Regions from separate parts of the Variovorax sp. GW460-12-1-14-LB1 genome, predicted to be linked through region 2. Evidence: predicted binding sites of a transcription regulator. Region 2 holds the regulator's gene; each other region holds the start of a gene.
What was found. Region 2 encodes sigma-54, which starts transcription at its own class of promoters, with help from an activator protein. Its sites were predicted from a motif close to TGGCANGNAANCTGCTTT; they were not measured.
Positions count from the first base shown of each region.

Region 1 (6,633 bases), on a different contig from region 2:
CGAAGGCCGCTTCAAGCGCTGACGCGCGCCCCGTTGCGTTACTTCGCGGCGGAGGCCGCGGCGGCCGGTGCCGATGCGCCAGGCGCCGGCGTGGCCGCCGGTGCGGGGGCGTGCGTCGTGTCGCCGCCGTGCTTCTCGCCGGACATGTCGATCTTGTCGCCGCCCATCGAAATCACATACAGGGCAATGGCGGCGAAGATGACGAAGCCGACAACGATTTTCCACATGGGTACTGTCTCCTGAGAAGGTGAAACGGGGGATGAAGAGGGTTCAAGAAAAAGGCCTCATGCCGCGGGGCATGAAGCCTCTTTGTTGAACGGAGGGCAGCCGCCGCGCGGCCCCCTCCAGATGCCGCCGATCAGTCGTTGGCGTAGATGTCCACGTCCTTGGTCTCGCGGATGAACAGCGTGCCGATCACCAGCGTGATGCCCGCGATGATGATCGGGTACCACAGGCCGTTGTACATGTTGCCGGTCGAGGCCACGATGGCGAAGGCGGTGGTCGGCAGCAGGCCGCCGAACCAGCCGTTGCCGATGTGGTACGGCAGGCTCATCGAGGTGTAGCGGATGCGCGTGGGGAACATCTCGACCAGCATCGCGGCGATCGGGCCGTAGACCATGGTCACCAGCAGCACCAGCCAGAACAGCAGCACGATGGTCAGCACCTTGTTGATCTTGGCGGGATCGGCCTTGGACGGGTAGCCGGCGACCTTCAGGTCTTCGGCCACGCCCTTCTTGAAGGCGGCGATGGCCTTGACGCTGGTCTCGTCGAACTTGGAGTTCGCGACCACGCCGGTGGGTGCCTCGACGGTCTTGTCGCCGATCTTCACGACGGCCGCGGAGCCGGGCGCGCCGGCCACGTTCTCATAGCTCACCGAGTTCTGCACGAGGTAGCGCTTGGCGATGTCGCACGAGCTCTTGAAGTCGATCTCGCGAGCCACCGGATTGCCCTGGAACGAGCAGGTCTTCGGGTCGGCCGTCACGGTGACGCCGGCCGTGGCTTGTGCGCGGGCCAGGTCGGGGTTCGCGGCTTCGGTCAGCATCTTGAAGACCGGGAAGTAGGTGACCACGGCCAGCAGGCAGCCGGCCATGATGATCGGCTTGCGGCCGATCTTGTCGGACAGCGTGCCGAACACCACGAAGAAGGGCGTGCCCAGCAGCAGCGCGGCGGCGATCATCAGGTTGGCGGTGGTCGCATCGACCTTGAGCTGCTGCGTCAGGAAGAACAGCGCATAGAACTGGCCCGAGTACCAGACCACGGCCTGGCCGGCCGTGAGGCCGATCAGCGCCAGGATCACGATCTTCAGGTTCTTCCACTGGCCGAAGGATTCGGCCAGCGGCGCCTTCGAGGTCTTGCCCTCGGCCTTCATCTTCTGGAAGGCCGGCGACTCCGACAGCGTCAGGCGGATCCACACCGAGATGGCCAGGAGCAGGATGGAGACCAGGAACGGAATGCGCCAGCCCCACTCGCCGAAGGCCTGCTCACCGAGCCAGGTGCGCACGCCCAGGATCACGATCAGGCTCAGGAACAGGCCGAGCGTGGCCGTGGTCTGGATCCACGAGGTGTAGGCGCCGCGCTTGCCGTGCGGCGAGTGCTCGGCCACGTAGGTGGCGGCACCGCCGTACTCGCCGCCGAGCGCCAGGCCCTGCAGCATGCGCAGCGCGATCAGGATCACCGGCGCCGCGACGCCGATGGTCGCGTAGCTGGGCAAGAGGCCGACGATGAAGGTCGACAGGCCCATGATCAGGATCGTCACCAGGAAGGTGTACTTGCGACCGATCATGTCGCCCAGGCGGCCGAACACGATGGCGCCGAACGGACGCACCAGGAAGCCGGCGGCGAACGCCAGCAGCGCGAAGATGAAGGCCGCGCCCGCATCCAGGCCGCTGAAGAACTGCTTCGCGATGATCGCGGCGAGCGAACCGTACAGATAGAAGTCGTACCACTCGAACACGGTGCCGAGCGAGGAGGCGAAGATGACCTTCTTCTCCTCCGCGGACATGGGCCGGGGGGCCGGATGCGGCACTCCCCTTGAATCTAGCGTGGCTGCCATCGTCGTCTCCTGGTGTGTATGTATGCGTCCATCGGTTCCCGGCATTCGGGACCGTGGGGCATTCTTGGAGGCGCGACTGACCCGAGGCTTTCGCGAAACTGAACGGGCGCTTACGGTTTAGGGTGAAACCCGCGCTGCTCGTTTCAGCTTGTAAGAAACAAGGACCCTGCGCGGGTTTGTCCTCAGTCCTTGCTGCGAAGCAGCAAAAAGCCTCAGCTCTTGCGCAGCAACGAGGGGCGCTGGTCGGCACCGGTCCATTGCGGACCGTCGAACCAGGCGTCGCCCTGCAGGTAGGCGCGCAGCATCGCGAGGCCGTCGAAACCCCAGAACAGGCGACCGTCGACCACGTAGCACGGCACGCCGAACACGCCCTGCGCCACGGCCTCGTCGGTGTTGCGCTTGAGCAGGGCCTTGTTGTCGTCGCCGTTCACGTCGCGCTTCGGCTGCAGCTGCGCCGTGAGCGCGGCCAGCCGCGTGGCATCGCCCGCCTCTTCGCCGCCGCGCCACACATGGCGAAAGAGGGTTTCGGCCGCCAGGCGGCTGATGCTGCCGTCGTCGCCCGTGGCCACCGCCAGGCGCAGGTGCGGCAGCGGGTTGTAGGGGTGCGAGGCCGGCATCTCGATGGGGATGCCGTGCGCCTGGCCCAGCCACAGCACGTGGCGGTAGGTCCAGCTGCGCTTCGAAGGAATCTCGGCCGGGCCGAGCTGGCCGTGGTGCTTGAGCAGCGCGCCCAGCAGCACCGGCTTGTAGGCCACGCTCACGCTCAGGCCTTCGAGCGCCTCGGGCAGGTGCTCGAACGCCAGGTGCGCGTAGGGCGAGATGAAATCGAGATAGAAGTCGATGTGCTTCATGCGTCGTGGTCTCCTGTGGTGGGTTCGGGCACGCGCCAGATGCCGGCCTGGGCCCGCAGCTCGATCGCGCGCCACACCTGGCGGCGGCTGTCGTCTTCCATCTTGCTCCAGCCGGCGATCTCGGGAATGGTGCGGAGGCACCCTTCGCAGAAGCCGCTCAGGCGGTCCATGCGGCACACCGACGAGCACGGCGAAGGCACCTCGCCCGCCATGCGCTGCACGGTCCCGGCGCGCTCGGCGAGCGCATGCGCTTCGTCGAAGTTCACACCACGTCGGCCACCGGCGCGCCGGTGAGCTTCTCTAAATCGGTCGGGTGCAGCTGGAACACGGCGTGCGGATGGCCCGCGGCGGCCCAGATCTCCTCGAAGCGGAACAGCTCGCGGTCGATCAGCACCACGGGCTTGGTCACATGGCCCACCGGCGACACGCCGCCGATGGTGAAGCCGGTGCGCGCCTTCACGAAGTCGGCGTCGGCGCGGCCGGTCTTGCCGACGATGGCATCGACCTTCTTCTCGTCGACGCGCTTGTCGCCCGAGGTGATGACCAGCACCGCCGCCTCGTCGCTCTTGCGCCGGAAGATGATGCTCTTGGCGATCTGCCCGACCGAGATGCCCAGCGCGTCGGCGGCCTGCTGCGCGGTGCGGCAGGCGTCGTCGAGCATGCGGGGTGCATGGGGATGGCCGGCGTCCTGCAGCACGCGGGAGACGCGCTGGACACCTTCAGGGAGGGAATGGAGTTCGGAGCCGCACATGGCAAGTTCTTCGGGGTTCGTGGGGGCGTTCGCCCTGCGTTGCAAGGCCCCGAGCATACGGAAAAGCCCCGCGCACCGGCGCCGCCGCCCCCTTGCGCCCCTGCACCCCGGCGCACCAATGCGGAGAGCGCCGGCGCACGACGCCCGTGCGCGGCGTGCCGGCCCCGGTCCGATTTCGGTGCGCCATCGGCCGACAAGGCCCGCCGCACGGGCTTTTGAGCGCGGCACGCTTATTGCTGAACACGGTGGCGACCCACCGGCTTCTGCGGCGGGTTCGCAGTGCCTCCGCTAACGACGGCGGGGTTCAAGCGCACCGATGGCCGCCCGCCGCCGGTTCGTCTGCTCCAACCCATTTCGCATCCGTTCCGTCGCGGGGGCCCCAACGACGCTGTCTGTTCGACAGTGGCTGCGGGGGCGCCTTCCAGGGCCGGTTGCGTGCAGGACCCCCAATGAAGATCGCAGTCATCGGCCACGGCATGGTCGGCCACAAGTTCCTCGAGCAACTCCACACGCTCGGCATTCCCGGCGCACAGGTCACCGTGCTGTGCGAAGAGCCGCGCCCGGCCTACGACCGGGTGCACCTGTCCGAGTACTTCTCCGGCAAGACGGCCGACGACCTGTCGCTGGTCGAGCCCGGCTTCTTCGAGCGCAGCGGCTTCACGCTGCGCCTGGCCGCGCGGGCCGTGGCTGTCGAGCGGCGCAACAACACCGTGACCACGGCCGACGGCGAGGTGATCGCCTACGACAAGCTGGTGCTGGCCACCGGCTCCAACCCCTTCGTGCCGGCCGTGCCGGGCCGCGACCGGCCGAACTGCTTTGTCTACCGCACCATCGAGGACCTGGACGCCATGAAGGCCTGCGGCGCCAAGTCGCGCAGCGGCGTGGTGGTGGGCGGCGGCCTGCTGGGCCTGGAATGCGCCAAGGCGCTGCGCGACATGGGCCTGGAAACGCACGTGGTCGAGTTCGCGCCGCGCCTCATGGCCGTGCAGGTCGACGAAGGCGGCGGCCGTGCGCTGCGCGGCAGCATCGAGGCGCTGGGCCTGCACGTGCACACCGGCCGCAACACGGTGGAGATCGTCGACGGCGCGAGCGCGCGGCACCGCATGGTGTTCGCCGACGGCACGCACCTGGAGACCGACATGATCGTGTTCTCCGCCGGCATCCGCCCGCGCGACGAACTCGCACGCCAGAGCCTGCTGGCCGTGGGGCCGCGCGGCGGCGTGGCGATCGACAGCCACTGCCGCACCAGCGACCGCAACGTCTACGCCATCGGCGAATGCGCCTCGTGGAACGAACAGACCTTCGGCCTCGTCGCGCCGGGCTACGACATGGCCCGCGTGGCCGCCCGCCACATCGCCGGCCAGGACGACGCCGCCTTCACCGGCGCCGACCTGAGCACCAAGCTCAAGCTGATGGGCGTCGACGTCGCCAGCATCGGCGACGCGCACGGCAAGACACCGAAGTCGCGCGCCTACCAGTACATCGACGAGCGCAAGCAGGTCTACAAGAAGATCGTGGTCAGCGAAGACGGCAACCAGCTCTTGGGCGCGGTGCTGGTCGGCGACGCCAGCGAGTACGGCACGCTGCTGCAGCTGGCGCTCAACGGCATCGCGCTGCCCGACGAGCCCGAGTTCCTGATCCTGCCGTCCAGCGACGGCAAGGCCAAGCCAGGCCTGGGCGTCGAGGCCCTGCCCGACAGCGCGCAGATCTGCTCGTGCAACAGCGTCACCAAGGGCCAGATCTGCGAGGCCGTGGGCCAGGGCGTGTGCACGCCCGCCGAGATGAAGGCCTGCACCCAGGCCGGCGCCACCTGCGGCGGCTGCGTGCCGCTGGTCACGCAGGTCATGAAGATGGAAATGGCCAAGCGCGGCATGGCCGTGAACAACCACCTGTGCGAGCACTTCCCCTACTCGCGCCAGGAGCTGTACCACCTCATCCGCGTGGGCGAGATCCGCAGCTTCGCCGACCTGCTCGCGAAGCATGGAAAGGGCCTGGGCTGCGACATCTGCAAGCCGACCGCCGCGAGCATCTTCGCCTCGTGCTGGAACGAGTTCGTGCTCAAGAAAGACCTGGCCGGCCTGCAGGACAGCAACGACTACTTCCTGGGCAACATCCAGAAGGACGGCACCTACTCCGTGGTGCCGCGCATGCCCGGTGGCGAGGTCACGCCCGAGGGGCTGATCGCCGTGGGCCAGGTCGCGAAGAAGTACGGCCTGTACACCAAGATCACCGGCGGGGCACGCGTGGACATGTTCGGTGCGCGCGTCGAGCAGCTGCCGTCCATCTGGGAAGAACTCATCGCCGCCGGCTTCGAGTCGGGCCATGCCTACGGCAAGTCGCTGCGCACGGTGAAGAGCTGCGTGGGCTCGACCTGGTGCCGCTACGGCGTGGACGACAGCGTCGGCCTGGCCGTGGAACTGGAGAACCGCTACAAGGGCCTGCGCGCGCCGCACAAGATCAAGTTCGGCGTGTCGGGCTGCACCCGCGAATGCGCCGAGGCGCAGGGCAAGGACGTCGGCATCATCGCCACCGACAAGGGCTGGAACCTCTATGTGTGCGGCAACGGCGGCATGAAGCCGCGCCACGCCGAGCTGCTGGCGAGCGACCTGAGCAAGGCCGACCTCATCCGCATGATCGACCGCTTCCTGATGTTCTACGTGCGCACGGCCGACCGCCTGCAGCGCACCAGCACCTGGCGCGAGAACCTCGAGGGCGGCCTCGACTACCTCAAGGGCGTGCTGCTGCAGGACACGCTGGGCCTGGGCGCCGAGCTCGAGGCGCAGATGCAGCACGTGGTCGACACCTACCAGTGCGAATGGAAGACCGCGGTGAACGACCCCGCCACGCGCCAGCGCTTCCGTTCCTTCGTGAACAGCGAGAAGCCCGACGAGCACATCGTCTTCGTGCAGGAGCGCGGCCAGAACCGCCCTGCGCGCCCCGAAGAACGCCGCGAGACCAGCGCCGCCTGAGCGACCGAC
Region 1 is NZ_JBWKYF010000001.1:64,051-70,683, forward strand. Features, by position in the region: gene AC07Y4_RS00290 (ABC transporter substrate-binding protein) at 1-22, shown strand, start outside; gene AC07Y4_RS00295 (hypothetical protein) at 39-227, opposite strand; gene AC07Y4_RS00300 (MFS transporter) at 359-2,053, opposite strand; gene AC07Y4_RS00305 (2-hydroxychromene-2-carboxylate isomerase) at 2,266-2,904, opposite strand; gene AC07Y4_RS00310 (DUF1289 domain-containing protein) at 2,901-3,170, opposite strand; gene AC07Y4_RS00315 (YbaK/EbsC family protein) at 3,167-3,655, opposite strand; gene nirB (nitrite reductase large subunit NirB) at 4,105-6,624, shown strand.
Region 1: a site for sigma-54 is predicted at 3,878-3,895, ahead of nirB (nitrite reductase large subunit NirB). Genes of this name have one in related genera too.

Region 2 (6,633 bases):
CCGAAGCCCGCAAGAACCGCGACTGGGATCCGAACGCGCCGCTGGCCGGCAAGGCCGGCGCGCCCAAGCCCGCCGCCACGCCGCCGGCCGCCACGGCCACCGGCCCGGTGAATCCGATCACCGGCGCGCCCGCCACCGTGGCGCCCGGCACGCCGCCCGTCGCCACCGCGCCGGTCACCGCCCCGGCCCCCGTGGTGGTGGCGCCCAAGCCGGCGCGCCCCGCGCCGGTGCCGGCCGAAGCCAACGCCCTGCCGCCGTCGAACGATCCGCTGGGCGACTTGGCCCGAGCCCGCGCAGGCGGCAGCACGACCACCGCGTCCGCCGCGCCGAGCCACACGGCCGCCGCGCCGTCGTCGTCGGGTGCCGACCCCTTCATGTACTTCGTGCAGGCTGGCGCCTTCCGCACCACCGACGACGCCGAGGCGCAGCGCGCCAAGCTGTCGCTCATGGGCGTCGAGGCCAAGGTCACCGAGCGCGAGCAGGCTGGTCGCACGGTCTACCGCGTGCGCGCAGGCCCGTTCAACAAGAAGGACGACGCCGACCGGCTCAAGGAACGGCTCGACGGCGGCGGTCTCGAATCGGCGCTGGTGCGCGTGCAGCGCTGACCGACGCTTTTCCTGAACAGCCTTTAAGCTCTCGCCCGCGCGGCATCTGCCGCACTCGTTTGTCAATTCCAGCGCCTCGGTCGCGCCGTCCACGGGGAACTCCCGGCGGCGCGCCGGCTCTGTACTGCGGTACCCACAGGAGAACCTTTTCCATGAAACGTCGTGACTTTTCGCTGGCCGCCACTTCGATCGGGCTGCTTTCGCTGGCTGCCGTTCCGGCACACGCCCAGCGCGCCCCCAAGGCCGGCACCGATTTCCTCGTGCTCGACAAGCGCGTGCCCGTCGATGCACCCGTCGGCAAGGTCGAGGTGGTCGAGTTCTTCTCGTACAACTGCCCGCATTGCAATGACTTCGAGCCCTCGCTCGAAGCCTGGGTCAAGGCAGCCCCGAAGGAAGTGGCCTTCCGCCGCATCCCGGTGCCCTTCGTGGGCAACGACGTCGAAGCCAAGCAGCGCCTGTACTTCACGCTCGAAGCCATGGGCAAGCTCGACGAGTACCACCCGAAGGTGTTCGCCGCCATCCACGCGCAGCGCCAGAACCTGAACGGCGACGCCAACATCCAGGCCTGGGCCGAGCGTGCCGGCCTCGACGGCGCCAAGTTCAAGGAAGCCTTTGCGTCCTTCGGCGTGGCCAGCAAGGCCCGCCGCGCGGCGCAACAGACCGAGGCCTACAAGGTCGCCGGCGTGCCGGCCCTGGCCGTGGCGGGCCGCTGGTATGTCGACGGCGAAACCGCCGGCAGCATGTCCAAGGTGCTGCAGGTCGCGACCTTCCTCATCGGCGAAGCCAAGAAGGGCTGACCGACCCGGCGACCTGGTTCTTCGGTCGAATGCAAGGCCCGCTTCGGCGGGCTTTTTCATTGGCGGCGGTGGGCAATTGCCATCCCACGCATACAATGTTTCAGAGCAAGTTTCGTGCCTTTATGACATTGCCCTCCATCCCCACATTCCCCACCCTTCGTCGCCTCGGCCGCCTGGCTTTCGGCGCGCTGTTGCTGGCCGGCGCCGCCTCGGGCGCCCTGGCCGAAACCGCCGACCGCACCAAGCCGATGAACATCGAGTCCGACTCGATGCGCTACGACGACCTGAAACAGACCAGCGTGTTCACCGGCAACGTGCTGGTCACGAAGGGCACGATCATCATCCGCGGCGCGCGGCTGGACGTGCGCCAGGACGCCGAGGGCTACCAGTACGGCGTGGTCACGGCGGCGCCCGGCAAGCTGGCCTATTACAAGCAGAAGCGCAACGCCGGCGACGAGTGGATCGAGGGCGAGTCGGAAGTCATCGAGTACGACAGCCGCGCCGACAACGTCAAGTTCATCCGCCGCGCCGTCATGCGCCGGCTGATCGGCGCCACGGCCAACGACGAGAGCAGCGGCGCGCTGATCGTCTACGACCAGAGCAACGACACCTACACCGTCAACGGCTCCCTCGTGCCGCCGAACGCCGGCGTCTCGGCGGGCGGCGGCGGCCGCGTCAAGGCCATCCTCACGCCGAAGGCCACGCCGGCCCCGGCGGCGCCCGGCTCCGCACCCGCGGCCGGCGGCAAGAAGCCCGCGGCCCCGGCACCCACCCCCGCGCCCGGCGCCGGGCTGCGCCCGAGCACCACGCTGGGCGGCACCGAAGGGGAAGGGCGCAAGTGATCGAAACCGCAGGAACCCAGACCGCCGACGGCATTCCGGGCAGCCGCCTCGTGGCGCGCGGCCTCAAGAAGAGCTACGGCAGCCGCACGGTCGTGAAAGACGTCTCGCTCGATGTGCAAAAAGGCGAGGTCGTCGGACTGCTCGGCCCCAACGGCGCGGGCAAGACCACCTCGTTCTACATGATCGTCGGGCTGGTGCGCGCCGACGCCGGCGAGATCACCATCGACGGCGAGCCCATCGCCCACATGCCCATTCACCGCCGCGCGCGCATGGGCCTGAGCTACCTGCCGCAGGAAGCCTCGATCTTCCGCAAGCTCACGGTCGAGGAAAACGTGCGTGCCGTGCTCGAGCTGCAGCGCGAGCCCGACGCCAACGGCCGCATGATGCCGCTGACCAAGCAGCACACCGAAGAGCGCCTGGCCGACCTGCTGGCCGACCTGCGCGTGGACCACCTGCGCGATTCGCCCGCGCTCGCGCTGTCGGGCGGCGAGCGCCGCCGCGTCGAGATCGCGCGCGCACTGGCCACGCAGCCGCGCTTCATCCTGCTGGACGAGCCCTTCGCCGGCATCGACCCGATCGCGGTGATCGAGATCCAGCGGATCATCAGTTTCCTGAAAGAGCGCGGCATCGGCGTGCTCATCACCGACCACAACGTGCGTGAAACGCTGGGCATCTGCGATCACGCGTTCATCATCAGCGACGGGCACGTGCTGGCACAAGGCACACCCTCGGAGATCGTCGACAACGCCGAGGTACGCAGGGTGTACCTCGGCGAGCACTTCCGCATGTAAGGGAGGGTCGGGTCTCCATGAAGCAAGGGCTGTCCCTTCGCGTCTCGCAGCATCTGGCGCTGACGCCACAGCTGCAGCAGTCCATTCGCCTGCTCCAGCTCTCCACGCTCGAACTGAGCCAGGAAGTGGAGCAGATGCTGGACGAGAACCCGTTCCTCGAACGCACCGCGGAAGAAGCGGCGCGCGAGGAGTTCGGGCTGGACACGGCCGATGCGCCGGTGCCGCGCGACGACGCGGGCGAGGGGGAGGCCGAGTTCACGCCGTCCGCCGCCAGCACTTCCTCCACGTCCAGCGACACCACCTCCTCGACCCCCGACACCGACGGCCCCGCCGCCGAGATCGCTGAGCGCGAGCCCGACTGGGAAGGCGACGGCACCGTCGACATGGCGCCCGACGACAGCGAGTGGGGCAGCGACGCACCCGCGCGCCAGAACAACCTGGGCGACGACGAGCGTGCCGATGCCACCGAACTCGCGCGCAGCCAGGAGTCGCTGCAGTCCTTCCTGCACCGCCAGGCGCTGAGCCTGCGGCTCAATGAAAACGACTGCGCCGCGCTGCGCTTCCTGATCGAGTCGCTCAACGACGACGGCTACCTCGAAGACTCGCTGCCCGCGCTGGCCTCGGGCCTGGCGGGCGACGACAACGACCAGTTCGACGACCTCGTGCACCACTTCCAGGTGGCGCTGGGCCTGCTGCAGAGCCTGGAGCCGGTCGGCGTCGGTGCGCGCGACCTGGGCGAATGCCTGAGCATCCAGCTGAAGGCGCTCGCCAGCGAAGACGAGACCGAGGCCGAAGCGCTCATCCGCAAGACCGCCATCGCGATCTGCAAGCAGCCGATGGAGCTGCTCGCGCGGCGCGACTTCAAGCGCCTGGCCACGCTCACGCGCACCAACGAAGAGCTGGTGCGCTCGGCGCTGCAAGTCATTGCGCGGCTCGAACCCAAGCCAGGGCGCCGCTTTGTCGACGTCGAGCGCAACATCGTCATTCCCGACGTGATCGTGACCAAGACCGGGCGCGGCACGAACGTGAAGTTCCGCGTCATGCTGAACCCCGAGGTCATGCCGCGCCTGCGCGTGCACGACATCTACGCCGGGGCGCTCAAGTCGCACAAGGGCGAGGGCAGCCAGGCGCTGTCGCAGCGGCTGCAGGAGGCGCGCTGGTTCATCAAGAACATCCAGCAGCGCTTCGACACCATCCTGCGCGTGAGCAACGCCATCGTCGAGCGCCAGAAGAGCTACTTCGTGCACGGCGAGCTGGCCATGCGCCCGCTGGTGCTGCGCGAGATCGCCGACGAGCTGGGCCTGCACGAGTCGACCATCTCGCGCGTGACCACCGCCAAGTACATGGCCACGCCCTTCGGCACGGTCGAGCTCAAGTACTTCTTCGGCTCGGCGCTGGGCACCGAGACCGGCGGCAACGCGTCGAGCACCGCGGTGCGCGCGCTGATCAAGCAGTTCGTGAGTTCGGAAAGCATCAAGAAGCCGCTGTCCGACAGCCAGATTTCCGAGATGCTGAAAGAGCAGGGCATCGAGTGCGCGCGCCGCACCGTCGCCAAGTACCGCGAGGCCTTGCGCATCGCACCGGCCAACCTGCGCAAAGCCCTGTAGAAAGCCCACGATGACCCGTCGCCTGCTGTCGCGCTGGGGGCATTGGGTCTTCGCCCTCGTGGCTGCATCGCTGTTCGCCGGCTGTGCCACCTTGCCCGACGAGGCACCGCGCCCGCCCACCAAGGCCATCGCCGTCTCGGCCGACACCGCGCTCGGCAAGATCGCGCTGGCCTCGCAGCCCGACCCCGACCTCAGCGGCTTTCGCCTGATGCCCGGCGGCGATTTCGCCTTCGACACGCGGCTGCAGCTGGCGCGCCGCGCGCAGCGCACGCTCGACGTGCAGTACTACCAGATCGAGAACGACGAGACCGGCCGCTACCTGCTGCGCACCCTGCGCGATGCGGCGCAACGCGGCGTGCGCGTGCGCCTGTTGATGGACGACCTGTACACCTCCGGCGAAGACGAGCTGCTGCTCGGCCTGGCCGCCACGCCGAACGTGGAGCTGCGCCTGTTCAACCCGTTCCCGGCCGGGCGCGGCAGCCTGCTCAAGCGCTTCACCGCGTCGCTGTTCGACTTCAGCCGCGTCAACCGCCGCATGCACAACAAGCTCTTCATCGCCGACGGCGCGATGGCGGTGGCGGGCGGGCGCAACATCGGCAACCAGTACTTCCGCCGCACCACCGGCCCGAACTTCATCGACCTCGACACCTTCGTCACGGGCGCGCTGATCCCGCGACTGGGCGTGCTGTTCGACCAGTACTGGAACAGCCCGCATGTGCGCCCGATCGGCGCGGTCGTGCACACCGACCTGCCGCGCGAAGAGCTGCAGCGCCGTTTCGACGCCGCCACCGGCCCCGACACCACGCCGCCGCCGCCCAGGCCTGCGCCCAACGACCTGCTCGGCTACAGCCCCGTGGCCGACGACCTCGACGCCGGCAAGCTCGGCCTGATCTGGACCACCGCCGAGGCTTATGCCGATTCACCCGACCGCGTGATCGGCAAGACCGCGTCGTATGGCGGCGTGCCGCTGCTCGACGTGGACAGCGTGCGCTACAACGTGGTCGAGCAGATGCGCCGCGCGCGCAGCGAGGTGACGCTGGTGTCGCCCTACCTGATTCCGGGCGCGTCGGGGCTGGAGGTGATGCGCGAGATCCGCGGGCGCAACGTGAAGATCAGCGTGGTCACGAATTCGCTCGCTGCCACCGACGAACCGCTGGTGCACACCGCCTACCGCCGCTACCGCGCCGACATGCTGGCGCTGGGCGCCGAGCTGCACGAGCTGAGTTCCGCGCGCACGCGGCGCAGCGTGCGGCTGGGTTTGTTCGGCACGTCGGTGGGGCGGCTGCATGCCAAGTCGGCGGTGATCGACCAGCGCATCCTGTTCGTCGGCTCGATGAATTTCGATCCGCGCTCCGAGATCCACAACACCGAGATCGGCCTGTTCATCCGCAGCCCCGAGATGGCGCAGCAGACCCTGAAGCTGCTCGACGTGCTCAAGCAGCAGGGCGCCTACCGGCTGCGTTTTGCCGAAGGCGCCGATGCGGGCGCAGTCGGCTCGCGGCGCATCGAATGGGTCAGCGAGGAAGGCGGCAAGACCACCGTGCTGCACGAAGAACCCGACTCGGGCTTCTGGGACCGCACCATGCTCGAGTTGCTGGCGCCGCTCACGCCCGAGAGCCTGCTCTAGGGCCTCAGGTGCCGCGCACCGCCGACCACACCAGCCGCAAGCCCAGCAGGCCCATCACGCCGCCGGCCGCGCGGTCGATCCAGGTCTTGTAGCGCAGGTAGGCCGCGCGCGGCGCGGCCGAGGACAGCGCCAGCGCAACGATCGCGTACCAGCCCGTCTCGATGCAGAAGATCACGGCCGGCACGGCGAGCGCGAGCACCAGCGGCACCTCGCGCGGCAGGAAGGCCGCGAAGATGCTCGCGTACACCACCGCCGTCTTCGGGTTGCTGATCTGCGTGGCCAGGCCGAGCAGGAAGGTGCGTCCGCTGCGGCCTTGCTGGCGCGGCGAGGCGAGGGTGTCGGGCGTCACCGCGAGCGGCTGCCG
Region 2 is NZ_JBWKYF010000055.1:16,973-23,605, reverse strand. Features, by position in the region: gene AC07Y4_RS23710 (SPOR domain-containing protein) at 1-605, shown strand, start outside; gene AC07Y4_RS23705 (thiol:disulfide interchange protein DsbA/DsbL) at 758-1,402, shown strand; gene lptA (lipopolysaccharide transport periplasmic protein LptA) at 1,525-2,244, shown strand; gene lptB (LPS export ABC transporter ATP-binding protein) at 2,241-3,035, shown strand; gene rpoN (RNA polymerase factor sigma-54) at 3,053-4,642, shown strand; gene AC07Y4_RS23685 (phospholipase D family protein) at 4,653-6,269, shown strand; gene AC07Y4_RS23680 (LysE family translocator) at 6,274-6,633, opposite strand, start outside.

Region 3 (6,633 bases), on a different contig from region 2:
CGATTGCGAGGAGGACTGTGACTGGGACTGCGATTGCGACGGGGTCGGTCGCTCCTCGGCGGCGTCGTACAGCAGCGGGGCCGCGGCAGGCGCCGGGGCCGCGCCCGACCCCGGCCGCGAAGGCGCCGTGGGCGTCGCCTGTCCCCGCAATTCGTCGAAATGCCCAGGCAGGGCCGCCGGCGCGAGCGAAGACGCCAGGGCCGCCGGATGCTCCGGGGCCTGGGCGTCGAACAGGGATTCGTTCAGGGGTTCCACAGGGGGGAGATTGTCACATCACCGTCACCGGGGCCGATCCGGCGGTGCGACAGGGTTCCCCCTGAGTCCTCGGGCCGGTCAGCGCCGCAGGTCCAGCGTGAACGGAAACTCCCGGCTGCCCGGCAGCTCGATGGTGGCCGGCGGCGTGCGCAGCAGGCCCGGCGTGTGGCCGGTGCGCGTGAAGCGCGAATGGCGACGGCTCTCGGCCTCGTAGGCGTTGACCGGGAAGGTGTCGTAGTTGCGACCGCCCGGGTGGGCGACGAAGTACTGGCAGCCGCCCAGCGAGCGCTTCATCCAGGTGTCGACGAGGTCGAAGGTCAGCGGCGCGTGGGCCGGAATGCTGGGGTGCAGCGCCGAAGGCGGGTTCCAGGCCTTGTAGCGCACGCCGGCCACGAACTCGCCGGTGACGCCCGTGGGCTGCAGCGGCAGCACCTTGCCGTTGACGGTGACGACGTGGCGGCTTTCGTTCAGGCCGGTCACGCGCACTTCGATGCGCTCCAGCGACGAATCGACATAGCGCACCGTGCCGCCGGCCGAGCCTTCCTCGCCCATCACGTGCCACGGTTCGAGCGCGTTGCGCAGCGACAGCTCCACGCCCATCGACTGCATCTGGCCCACGAGCGGGAAGCGGAACTCGAAGTGCGGCGCGAACCAGTCGGAATCGAACGCAAAGCCGGCCTGGCGCATCTCGCTGATGACGTCGTCGAAGTCCATCTTGACGAAGGTCGGCAGCAGGAAGCGGTCGTGCAGCTCGGTGCCCCAGCGGGTGACGGGCGCCTGGTAGGGCGCGTCCCAGAAGCGGGCGACCAGCGCGCGGATCAGCAGCTGCTGCGCGATGCTCATGCGCGCATGCGGCGGCATCTCGAAGGCGCGCAGTTCCAAAAGGCCGAGGCGGCCGGTACTGGAGTCGGGCGAGTAGAGCTTGTCGATGCAGAACTCGCTGCGGTGCGTGTTGCCCGACACGTCGATCAGGATGTTGCGCAGCGTGCGGTCGACCAGCCACGCGGGCATGTTCTGGCCGTAAATCTCGCGGTTCTTGGCGATTTCCTTCAGCGCAATTTCGAGCTCGTAGACCTGGTCGTTGCGCGCTTCGTCCACGCGCGGCGCCTGGCTGGTCGGGCCGATGAACATGCCCGAGAACAGGTAGCTCAGCGACGGGTGGTTGTGCCAGTACAGCAGCAGGCTGGCCAGCAGCTCGGGCCGGCGCAGGAACGGGCTGTCCGCCGGCGTGGCGCCGCCCATCACGAAGTGGTTGCCGCCGCCGGTGCCGGTGTGGCGGCCGTCGGTCATGAACTTCTCGGCCGACAGGCGCGTCTCGAACGCGGCGTTGTAGAGGAACTCGGTGTGGTCGACGAGTTCCTTCCAGTTGTGGGCCGGGTGGATGTTGACTTCGATCACGCCCGGGTCGGGCGTCACGGCCAGCATCTTCAGGCGCGGATCGCGCGGCGGCGGATAGCCTTCCATCACGATGCGCACGCCCAGTTGTTGCGCGGTGGCTTCGACGGCGGCGACTAGGTCGAGGTAGTCCTCCAGGCGCGCCAGTGGCGGCATGAAGACGTAGAGCACGCCCGAGGCGCTGCCTTTCTTCTCGGCCGCGGGGCCGTTGGCGCGGCGCGGGTCGCGCACCTCGACGCACAGCGCGGTGCGCGTGACCCAGTGGGCCGATTCGCCGCGCAGCGGCTGGCGCGTGGCGGGTGTGGCGGCATCCGCAGCAGCTGCTGCATCGCCCTTCGCCGCATCGCCGGGGCTTTGCATGCGCAGCGACGCGGCCACCACGGGCGGCGCGCCGAAGGTGTAGGGCACCTCGCCCAGGTCGGCGCCGGCCACCGGGGTGGCGGTGGCATAGCGCGCGCGGTAGTCGGACGCGCTGGGCAACGCGGCGCGCGGCGCGGTCGGGTCGCGCTCGATGAGATAGGGGTAGTCGCCCTTGCTGGCCCACGGTTGCGAGTCGAGCGGCAGGCGGTAACCCATGGGCGAGTCGCCCGGGATCAGGAACAGGCGGTCGTCGCGCAGGAACCAGGGGCCGGTCTTCCAGCCGGGGCCGGCGAGCGCGGGCGCGTCGCTGTTGGCGTTGCCGGGTTCGATGGGCAGCATGTAGCCGATCACCGCGTCGAGCTTCTGCGTGAACACGCGGCGCAGGCGCACGCGTTCGAGTTCGTCGTCCAGCTTGGAGTCGAAGGGGTCGACGTTCACCGGCAGGCGGCGTTCGCGCCACAGGTAGTAGTAGGTGTCCTCGTAGCCGGCCTGGATGTAGCGCTCGGTGAGGCCCAGCTTGTGCGCCAGCACGGTGGTGAAGCGGCGCGCGTCCTCGCTCGTGTAGTGCGTGGGAAAGCGCTCGTCGGCGAACAGCGCGGGGTCGTGCCACAGCGTCTGGCCGTCGGCACGCCAGAAGATCGACAGCGCCCAGCGCGGCAGCTGCTCGCCCGGGTACCACTTGCCCTGGCCGAAATGCAGGAAGCCGCCCTGGCCATACTCGGCGCGCAGCTTGTGCACGAGCTCGGTGGCGTAGCCGCGCTTGGTGGGGCCGAGCGCGTCGGTGTTCCATTCGGGCGCGTCGCGGTCGCTGGTGGCCACGTAGGTGGGCTCGCCGCCCATGGTCAGGCGCACGTCGCCGGCGACGAGGCGCGCATCGACCGCGTCGCCGAGCGCGAGCACCTCGGCCCATTGTTCTTCGGTGTAGGGCTTGGTGACGCGCGGCGATTCGTAGATGCGCGTGACCTTCATCTCGTGGCTGAACTCGACCTCGGATTCGTCGACGCCGCCTTCGATGGGCGCGGCGCTCGACGGCGTGGGCGTGCAGGCGAGTGGAATGTGGCCTTCGCCGGCCAGCAGGCCCGAGGTGGCGTCCAGGCCGATCCAGCCGGCGCCCGGCAGGAACACCTCGCACCAGGCGTGCAGGTCGGTGAAGTCGACCGTGGTGCCGCTGGGGCCATCGAGGGCCTTCACGTCGGGCGTGAGCTGGATCAGGTAGCCCGACACGAAGCGCGCGGCCAGGCCGCAGTGGCGCAGCAGCTGCACCAGCAGCCAGCCCGAGTCGCGGCACGAGCCGCTGCCGTTGCTGAGCGTTTCTTCCGGCGTCTGCACGCCGGGCTCCATGCGGATGAGGTAGCTGACGTCCTTCTGCACCTGCTGGTTGATGCCGACCAGGAAGTCGATGGTGCGCTGCTCCTTGCGCTCGATCCTGTCGAGGTAGGCCTGCAGCAGCGGCGTGGGCTTCTCGGTGACGAGGTAGGGCGCCAGCTCTTCGGCCTGCGAGGCCGTGTACTTGAAGGGAAAGTTCTCGGCCTGCGGCTCCAGGAAGAAGTCGAAGGGGTTGTAGACCGCCATCTCGACCACGAGGTCGACCGTGACCTTGAACTCGCGCGTCTTCTCGGGGAACACGAGCCGCGCCTGGTAGTTGGCGAACGGGTCCTGCATCCAGTTGACGAAGTGCTCGGCCGGCTCGACCCGCAGCGAGTACGAGATCACATTGCTGCGGCAATGGGGCGCGGGGCGCAGTCGCACGACTTGCGGGCCCAACTGCACCAGGCGGTCGTATGTGTAGTGGGTGACGTGGTGGAGTGCGGCGTGGATGGACATGCGTAGGGGCGTGCAGTGCAGCGAGGTTGCATCGAAAAGATGTCTCTGGTGAGACGCATACTAGCCCAGTTGCCAAGCAATTAACGCGCCATCGAGCGTGGGTTGGGGGAGGGTTTGCATCATGGATTCCGGGGTGTCGGGAGGGCAGTCGCGGCGTGCGTCCGAGGCTGTCGCGGGTGGGTCGGGGGCCTTCGTTGCGCTGGGCGGCACGCTGCTCGGCGCGGCGGTGCAACTGCGTCAGCCGCTGTTGTGGGCGGCGGGTGTCTACGTCGCGTTGCTGCTCGTGGGGCTCGGCGGCGGATGGCTGTTGTGGCGGTGGCGTGGGCCTCGGTGGGCGGTGCTCGTGCTGTCGCTGGCCTGCGGCGCGATGGCCGGCGCGGGGCTCGCCGGATGGCGTGCCACGGCCTACGCGCAAGGGGCGCTGGAGCCGCAGCTCGAAGGACGCGACCTGCGGCTCACGGGTGTGGTCTCGCAGATGCCACAACCCGGCGAGATCGGAACGCGCTTCCGTTTCGATGTGGAGACGGCGCAGTGGGCCGATGCCTCCGATGCGGTGCCGCCGACGGTGCCACCGCGCATCGCACTCGCCTGGTACGGCGAATACAGCGGGATGTGGGAGCAGCCCGCCGAACGTCGCGCATCCGTCGCACGCACCGTGGGCGAGGTGCATGCCGGCCAGCGCTGGCAACTGACCGTGCGCCTGCGCGCGCCGCACGGCAACCTCAATCCGCACGGCTTCGACAGCGAGCTGTGGGCGTGGGAGCAGGGCGTGCATGCGCAAGGCCATGTGCGGGCCGGAGCGCGCGACCCCGCGCCGCAACTGATGGGCACCACTTGGCGGCACCCGATCGAGCGGGCGCGCGAAGCCGTGCGCGATGCGGTCTTCGCCCGCGTGGACGACCGGCGGCAGGCCGGCGTGATCGCCGCGCTCGTCACCGGTGACCAGGGCGCCATCGACCGTGCCGACTGGGACGTGTTCCGCGCCACCGGCGTCGCGCACCTGATGTCGATCTCGGGCCTGCACATCACCTTGTTCGCGTGGTTCGCGGCGCATGTCGTGGGCGCGCTCTGGCGGCGCAGCAGCCGGCTCATGCTGCGGCTGCCCGCGCAACAGGCCGCGCTCGCCGGCGGCGTGGGGCTGGCCGCGCTCTACGCGCTCTTCAGCGGCTGGGGCGTGCCCTCGCAGCGCACGGTCTGGATGCTCGCGGCCGTGGCGCTGCTGCGCCTGACCGGCAGGCGCTGGCCGTGGCCGCACGTCTGGCTGCTGACGGCGGTGGTCGTGGTGGCCGCCGATCCTTGGGCGCTGCTGCAGGCCGGCTTCTGGCTCAGCTTCGTCGCCGTGGCGGTGCTGTTCGCCTCCGCCACGGCCGTGCCGGGCGAGGGCAGGGTGGGCGCGCTCACGCGCCTGGGGCGCTTCTTTCGCGAGCAATGGACGATCACGCTGGCGCTCACGCCGCTGAGCCTGCTGCTGTTCCAGCAGGTGTCGGCGGTCGGGCTGGTGGCCAACGCGCTCGCGATCCCGTGGGTGACGCTGGTGATCACGCCGCTGGCGATGCTCGGCGTGGCGGTGCCGCCGCTGTGGGACGTGGCCGCCGGGGCGGTGAAGCTGTTCGCGCTGCTGCTGCAGGCGCTCGCCGGCCTGCCGTTCGCCACGCTGTCGATGGCCGCGCCGCCGCCGTGGCTGGCCGCAAGCGGCGTGGCGGGCGGCGTGCTGCTGGCGATGCGCCTGCCGCGGTCGGTGCGCGCGCTTGGCCTGCCGCTGCTGTTGCCGGTGCTGCTGTGGCAGCCGGCGCGACCTGCGGTGGGTGAGTTCGACCTGCTCGCCGCCGACATCGGGCAGGGCAACGCGGTGCTCGTGCGCACCGCCACGCACAGCCTGCTGTACGACGCCGGCCCGCGCTACGGGCTCGACAGCGACGCGGGCCACCGCGTGCTCGTGCCGCTGCTGCGCGCACGCGGCGAACGGCTCGACCTGCTGTTGCTGAGCCACCGCGACATCGACCACACCGGCGGCGCACCCGCCGTGCTCGCCATGCAGCCGCAGGCGGCACTGCTGAGCTCCATCGAGGCCGGGCACCCGCTGCAGGCGCTGCGCCCCGCGCGCCGCTGCGAGGCCGGGCAGCGCTGGACCTGGGACGGCGTCGACTTCGAGGTGCTGTTTCCCTATGACAGCGACTACCTCGGCTTCACGCGGCCCAACGCCGTGTCGTGCGTGCTGCGCATCGGCAACGGCCGCGCCACGGTGCTGCTGGCCGGCGACATCGAGCGCCTGCAGGAGGCCGCGCTGGTGTCACGAACGCCGGGGCTGTCGGCCGACGTGCTGCTGGTGCCGCACCACGGCAGCAAGACCTCGTCGAGCGAGGTTTTTCTGGACGCCGTGCGCCCGCGCATCGCGCTCGTGCAGGCCGGCTACCGAAGCCGTTTCGGCCACCCGGCGCCCGAGGTGGTGGCGCGCTATGTCGAGCGCGGCGTGCAGGTGGTCGACAGCCCGCGCTGCGGCGCTGCCCATTGGGCGAGCCCGAGGCCCGCCGAGGTGAAGTGTGAACGCGCGCACGACCTGCGCTACTGGCGCCACCGCATGCCATGACGGTCCGAAACGCGAAATGCCCTCGCATCGGGCCCAAACCTAGGGCTTCTACTGGCCTCGAACTTGCTAAGCTATGGCTCAAGGAGATTGGTCGTTCCATGCACAAATTCGACGAGATGTATGAGCAGCTCCCCTATGCGGGCGCTGCAATCCGACAGCACTACAAGCGCTACGACCAATGGCTTGCGAAGCAACCCGGTGAGGTGATGCGA
Region 3 is NZ_JBWKYF010000054.1:34,960-41,592, reverse strand. Features, by position in the region: gene AC07Y4_RS23570 (circularly permuted type 2 ATP-grasp protein) at 1-255, opposite strand, end outside; gene AC07Y4_RS23565 (transglutaminase family protein) at 334-3,834, opposite strand; gene AC07Y4_RS23560 (DNA internalization-related competence protein ComEC/Rec2) at 3,956-6,421, shown strand; gene AC07Y4_RS23555 (circularly permuted type 2 ATP-grasp protein) at 6,520-6,633, shown strand, end outside.
Region 3: a site for sigma-54 is predicted at 3,908-3,925, ahead of AC07Y4_RS23565 (transglutaminase family protein). Genes of this name have one in related genera too.